DNA from 2 places in the Vibrio sp. JZG120 genome. Region 2 is predicted to be linked to the other one. Evidence: predicted binding sites of a transcription regulator. Region 2 holds the regulator's gene; the other holds the start of a gene.
What was found. The regulator CRP, encoded in region 2, controls carbon source genes, mostly activating them, when cyclic AMP is high. The targets are predictions, from matches to a motif close to TGTGANNNNNNTCACA.
Positions count from the first base shown of each region.

Region 1 (3,427 bases), on a different contig from region 2:
GATCGCGTATAGTTTTTCTTCTGAACTACAAACCATAGCGTAATCTCATCTCCTGCGGATACGGTTCTAAAAACTTCTGTTTTGCTAAATACTCATCTGGGTAAGTGTTTAAGTAGTGCTTAATCAATGTCAACGGTGCTAACAATGGCAATGTACCAGTGCGGTAGTCATGAATTACTGTTGCTAATTCTTCTTTTTCGTCTTTAGTTAAAGCGCGCTTAAAATACCCTTGTAAATGCATTAGTACGTTAGTGTTGTTTTTTCGGCTAGCACGATTCGCAAGTGCCTTCATAAGACCTAAGCGATACTCTTGATAGAATTCTTCGATTTCATAGCTAGCGACATCGGCAACTAAACGACCAAGAGAGCGGTATGACTCAGGGTGATGCGCCATCAAGGTCAACTTATAGCGCGAATGAAAATCGATAATTTTGCCTCGAGTTGGCTCTCCGTCCATCGAGTCATAAAAGTCGTTCAAGCAAAATACTCGGGTAATAAAGTTTTCTTTTAATACAGGATCGTTGAGTCGGCCATCCTCTTCGACGGGCAACCAAGGCATTTTTTTCATCAGCGTTTGTGTGTACAAGCCGACGCCTTCTTTCGCTGCGTTATTTTTGCTATAAACCTTGACGCGCTCCATACCGCAAGTTGGAGACTTGGCACAGACGATGTAACCACAAAGTTGCTCGCTTTCTAGCTCCTCCACTTTGTTAGCAGAGTAAGCAAGCATATTATCGGTATGGTCATTTTCTGGATTTTTAGTTTCTACTAGAGCTACACGCTCTTCTTCGGAAATCAAACGAATTGTTGGTCGCGGCACTGGCATTCCGACACCCACTTCGGGGCATACCGAAACAAAGTCAAAATATGGGCTGAGCTCTTTAGTCACAAAGTTACTTACTTTATGACCAGAGTCAAAACGAACCCGTTCACCCAAAACACAAGAACTGATACCTACTTTGATTGAAGATTCCATGATGACGCATCCCTATACAAAATGTTTTGTTGTATAACTTATAGCAAGGCTTTTCAGATTGTACAAGAAAATAAATTGTACAATTTAATCGTTTTACTCTTCTCAAGAGCATTTCGATCAGCGCTTTCTCAAAAGTTTTTGATGTTCTCAGAGTCCATTTTGTGCGCGCAATCGACAAATCGCTCAAAAGCGAATCGATTGCTCTTTTGCTTTCAACAGATTTAGTTATCAATGATGTTCATGGTTTCTAAAAGCGTGGTTTTTGTGACTAAGCTCTCAAGGGGCTACTGTACGTCCCGATATTATTGCTTCAACGAAAACGAACAAGTTCAACAGAATTGGTAATAGCGTTCTATACTAGAGGCGTTTTATCAAAACAAAACTTTGGAGAGCACTTATGGCAACCCCACACATCAATGCACAACCAGGTGATTTCGCTGAAACGGTTCTAATGCCAGGCGACCCTTTACGTGCTAAATACATCGCAGAAACGTTTCTTGAAGATGTGAAGCAAGTTTGTGACGTTCGTAACATGTTCGGCTTTACTGGCACTTACAAAGGCAAAAAAGTGTCTGTTATGGGTCACGGCATGGGTATCCCTTCTTGCTGTATCTACGTACACGAGCTAATCGCAGAATACGGTGTGAAAAACGTAATCCGTGTAGGTAGCTGTGGTGCGGTACGTGACGACGTTAACCTAATGGACGTTGTTATCGGTATGGGTGCTTCTACAGACTCTAAAGTAAACCGTATCCGTTTCAACAACCACGACTTCGCTGCAATCGCTGACTACGGCCTTCTAGAAGAAGCGGTAAACCAAGCGCGTGCTCAACAAGTACCAGTTAAAGTTGGTAACGTATTCTCTGCAGACCTGTTCTACACACCAGAAGCTGACATCTTCGAGAAGATGGAAAAACTAGGCATCCTAGGTGTAGACATGGAAGCGGCTGGTATCTACGGTGTTGCTGCAGACCTAGGTGCGAAGGCGTTAACTATCCTAACGGTTTCTGACCACATCATCCGTGGCGAAAAACTAAGCTCAGAAGAGCGTCAAAAGTCGTTCAACGACATGATGAAAGTTGCGCTAGAAACCGCAATCAACATCTAAGAACAAGTAGTAAGTAATAATTTGCAGCCAGAGTTATTGCTGGCTGCCCGAATTATCCCGAGGGGGCGATTGTGTCTAACGGCGAACTGCCAAAAGACGCAGATGGGTTACAACTCAACTTTTGTAAAACATTGGCGTGTGACAACTTTGGATTGAGTGATGCAAAGCGTTACGTTCTGCAACATGCTAACCCTAAACGTCCGGCGATGGTATGCCGTGAATGTGGAGCTTTCCCCCCCTTACTTAACAATCGCGATGTCGTGAACGAACTTCATCGCCTGCGACACGTCCACAGTGACGGGTTGCCTGCGTGCCGCAATGATGATTGCGAGAACTTTGGACTATCCGTCCACACACATAAACACCTCTACCACGCTTTCGGTTACAGTGGTGATCGTCAACGTTACCGTTGTAAAGCGTGTCAAAGTACCTTTGTTGATAAATGGTCAGGCGCGAACAAAAAGCTACAATTCCAAGAGAATTTAATGGGCTTATTGTTTACTGGTTACTCTGTACGCGAGATCTGCCGAAAACTCAGTATCAACCCGAAAACCTTTTACGACCATGTTGATCATATTGCGAGTCGCTGTCGCCGTAAATTAGCCACTATTGATGCTCGTTGGGTAAACCACGCAACGCACTATGAATTGGCCTCAAACTATGTTGCATTGCAGCCAAACAGCAATAATGGTGTCTACTGGATTGTTTCCGGTGAAGCGCACTCAGGCTATATTCTTTGTCAACATGTGAACTATTCTGCTGATGAAGAGCCAATCGCCACGCTAGACCATAACCCGTACGACGAGGTCTCTCGTTTTGTTTCCCAAGAGTACACAGCGGAAGCAAGTGAACCGCCAGCGGAACCTTCGAACCTCCTGCGTGAGCGTATTGACCAAAAATACCAAACCATTTTGGCTCGCGGTAACGTGGAAGATCCTCTTGGTAATCTTTCCGTATTCCATTACCCATCTAAAGGGGCATTAGTTCGTCCGCCTTACACATCATACGCTCATTACCTGCATGTACTTGATATGTGTTGCCCCAACAAACGTGTATCTCTATATATGCCTCAAGACCCCCTACTACGTTCGGCAGCACTGAGCGTTTGTTTGTCTCGAATTAAAGAGAAAAATGTCGACTTGATGTACGTAGAAGAAGACGCAAATTGGGACATGAGCACACCTTTTGGCAAGGTCGATATCGCCTATATGAGCTGGTGGCGAGATCGCTGGGCGATCTCCACTCAAGACGAAAGCCACAAAGGCATTTGCTACCTTGCAGGTGATAGAAATGAGCCCGAGAAATGGTTTAACGTTGCAACAACTCGCCATGTGCAGTTCTAT
Region 1 covers NZ_JBSRRK010000002.1:24,258-27,684, forward strand. The annotation lists gene ACWPOD_RS05960 (MerR family transcriptional regulator) at 1-36, opposite strand, end outside; gene ACWPOD_RS05965 (YbgA family protein) at 26-976, opposite strand; gene deoD (purine-nucleoside phosphorylase) at 1,374-2,084, shown strand; gene ACWPOD_RS05975 (hypothetical protein) at 2,156-3,427, shown strand, end outside.
Region 1: a site for CRP is predicted at 1,240-1,255, ahead of deoD (purine-nucleoside phosphorylase). Genes of this name have one in related genera too.

Region 2 (3,427 bases):
ACCAACCATTTGCAGAGCCTGCGCCATTTATGGGGCCGCAAATTTCCGTTGCCGCAGCCAAGTTCATTCTCGATGCACAAGCGAACCTACAATCACTTGGTGGTGAAAGCTTGATTGAAGCTAAAGCAGGAGAGGCGGCGTTTGTTTCTCCCGGCATTATTGATGTAACGAACATTGCTGAGCTACCAGATGAAGAGTACTTCGGTCCACTTCTGCAAGTGGTGCGTTATGAAGGGCTAGAAAAAGCCGTAGAACTGGCGAATGACACGCGCTTTGGTCTCTCTGCTGGTTTAGTTTCAACTGACGACCAAGAATGGGAATACTTCGTTGACCATATTCGTGCTGGGATCGTGAACCGTAACCGCCAGCTCACAGGTGCAAGTGGTGATGCGCCATTTGGTGGTCCTGGTGCGTCAGGTAACCTACGTCCAAGCGCTTATTACGCAGCAGACTACTGTGCGTACCCGATGGCATCAATGGAAGGTCAAGAGACTATCTTGCCTGCAACATTAAGCCCAGGTGTGGCGCTATAAGTTTTAATAACAGAGTCGCAACCATGTATTGCGGCTCACTTTGCCGGCGAATCATTTAGGTATGGGTTGTAGTGATCGTTGGCAGAACACGGAAAGTGAGCAAAGACTCGGAAAAGCGTGTTGACTGACTGGCATTTACCGTCACAGGTTGATGGCTGCTCGTTCATTATTCTGGACAACTTTTCGTTGTGAACGAGCAGTCAACTTCCGCTTACCTTTTAACTCTACATCTCGTAACAAGGAGTCGTTATGACGCCCGATGTGTTATTTGAATCGCTATGGCAAGATTACATTCAACGTCTTTGCCCCTCTGCTGCGAAAGTACATCAGCTGCTTCAAGAAGATGAGCCTCTGATTAATGATCATATAGCTTTACGTACCTTCAATATTGCGCCTCTTGGTATCGAAACCTTAGCTAAACCATTTGTAGCCATTGGCTATCAGGCATGTGGTGACTACGTTTTCGAAAGTAAAAAGCTGGTTGCTAAACACTATGAGCACCCTGATCCGAAGCAACCTAAAGTCTTTATTAGTGAGCTAAAAGTTGAGGAGTGTTCACCTGAGCTGCAAGAGATTGTGAAAAAGCTGGTGGCACAAGTCGATGCAGGCAAGCTGAACGATAGCGCATTCTTACATGGTGGACGCTTGTGGGATTTAAGCTTTGCTGACTACCAAACGTTGGCTAAAGAAAGTGAGTATGCATCTTGGTTGGCTGCGCATGGTTACGGCGCAAACCACTTCACGGTGAGCGTTAACCAGCTCAATGAATACGAAGAAGTGAAGCAAGTAAACGATCACTTACGTACGGCCGGATTTACCATTAATGAAAACGGCGGGGAAGTGAAGGGCACTCCTGAGGTGCTGCTAGAACAATCATCGACCATGGCGGATAAAGTGGCGGTTCGCTTTAGCGAAGGCACTGAAATTATCCCTGGTGGCTTTTACGAGTTTGCTAAGCGCTACCCGATGGAAAACGGTGAGCTGTACCCAGGTTTTGTGGCGGCTTCAGCGGACAAAATCTTTGAAAGTACGAATGGCTAACTTTTAGGGTTAACCTTTCGGCTAACCAACTTGCTCATTAGTCTTTTGTTGCTCTGAGCTTAATGTGGTTACAAGACAAATAAAAAGCCACCAATGTCGCCATTGGTGGCTTTTATAATTTTGTTCGCGTCACTCTGGTTTGAGATTAACGAGTACCGTAAACCACGATAGTTTTACCGTGCGCAGAGATTAAGTTCTGCTCTTCTAACATTTTCAAGATACGACCTACTGTCTCACGAGAACAGCCAACGATTTGACCGATTTCTTGACGAGTGATCTTGATTTGCATGCCGTCTGGGTGAGTCATTGCGTCTGGTTGTTTTGCAAGGTTCAGAAGCGTCTGAGCGATACGACCAGTTACGTCTAGGAACGCCAGGTCACCCACTTTTTGGCTAGTTACTTGAAGACGACGAGCCATCTGCGCAGAAAGGCGCATTAGGATGTCTGGGTTTACTTGGATAAGCTGACGGAATTTCTTGAAAGAAATTTCAGCAACTTCACAAGGAGATTTAGCACGAACCCAAGCTGTGCGCTCTTGGTCTTCCTCGAATAGACCAAGTTCACCAATAAAGTCTCCTTGGTTTAGGTAAGAAAGGATCATCTCCTTACCTTCTTCGTCTTTGATAAGAACCGCAACAGAACCTTTAACGATATAGTACAAAGTTTCTGCCTTTTCGCCCGCGTGAATTAGCGTGCTCTTTGAAGGGTACTTATGAATATGACAGTGTGAAAGAAACCACTCTAATGTTGGGTCGGTTTGAGGTTTACCTAGAACCATAATATCTCACTTCCTCTGCAGGGTACGCTTGCGCTATCCATATTTTAGCTAAGCCTGAATTAGGCCTACTAGAATAAGAGCACTTTTTATATGCTGCAAGCTCTCTTGTGTTTCGGTAAGAAATAGTATCCTTTTTCGAAAACGATTTCTTGATTTTAATCGTGCCATGATTGAGATTTTGTAAGCAAAACTGTGCACATGATCACGGTATGAAAAGTAAACATCTTCGCAGGCAGGTTTTTAGCCAATTTTCCCTGTTTCGATGAGCTGTTGTAGGATAGGCCGAACTATGAGCTCCATTGCAAAGCTCATCTTACCGCCTGGCACGACAATCGTGTTGTGGCGTGACATGAATGAGCCATCAATCATAGCCAGGAGATATGGGAAGTCGACTTTCTTTATCCCACGCAAGCGAATTACGACAAAGCTCTCATCCAGGCTTGGGATACCCTTCGCATTAAGGGGGTTGGAGGTATCGACCGTTGGGACGCGCTGAAAGTTAATATGAGTGCGAGAAAATTGCGGAGTGATGTAGTTAAGATAATCGTCCATCGAGCGCACGATAGAATCCATTACTGCTTCTCGTGAATGACCGCGGTCACGAGTATCACGCACAAACTTTTGGATCCACTCTAAGTTTACGATTGGTACCATACCAATCAAGAAATCCACATGCTGCGCAACATTAACATCGCCATCCACAACACCGCCGTGCAAGCCTTCATAGAAGAGAACGTCACTGTTCTCCGGTAAGTCCTGCCACGGTGTGAAGGTTCCAGGCATTTGATTATAAGGTACGGCCTCGTCAAAGGTGTGTAGGTAGCGACGTACGCTGCCTGCGCCATCGTGACCATATTTACGGAAAAACTCTTCCAATCCTGGAAAGTCATTAGCTTGAGGGCCAAAGTAGCTAATGTGTCGACCTTGCTCGCGCGCTTTACGGATTTCTATATCCATTTCAGGGCGAGTAAAGCGATGGAAGCTGTCGCCTTCAACCCATGCGGGTTTAACGTTCATCATATTGAACATCTTACGGAAGGCTTCAGATGTAGTGGTCGTGCCGGCACCGGATGAA
Region 2 covers NZ_JBSRRK010000020.1:29,397-32,823, forward strand. The annotation lists gene astD (succinylglutamate-semialdehyde dehydrogenase) at 1-533, shown strand, start outside; gene ACWPOD_RS22345 (DUF1338 domain-containing protein) at 783-1,574, shown strand; gene crp (cAMP-activated global transcriptional regulator CRP) at 1,720-2,352, opposite strand; gene ACWPOD_RS22355 (phosphoribulokinase) at 2,593-3,427, opposite strand, start outside.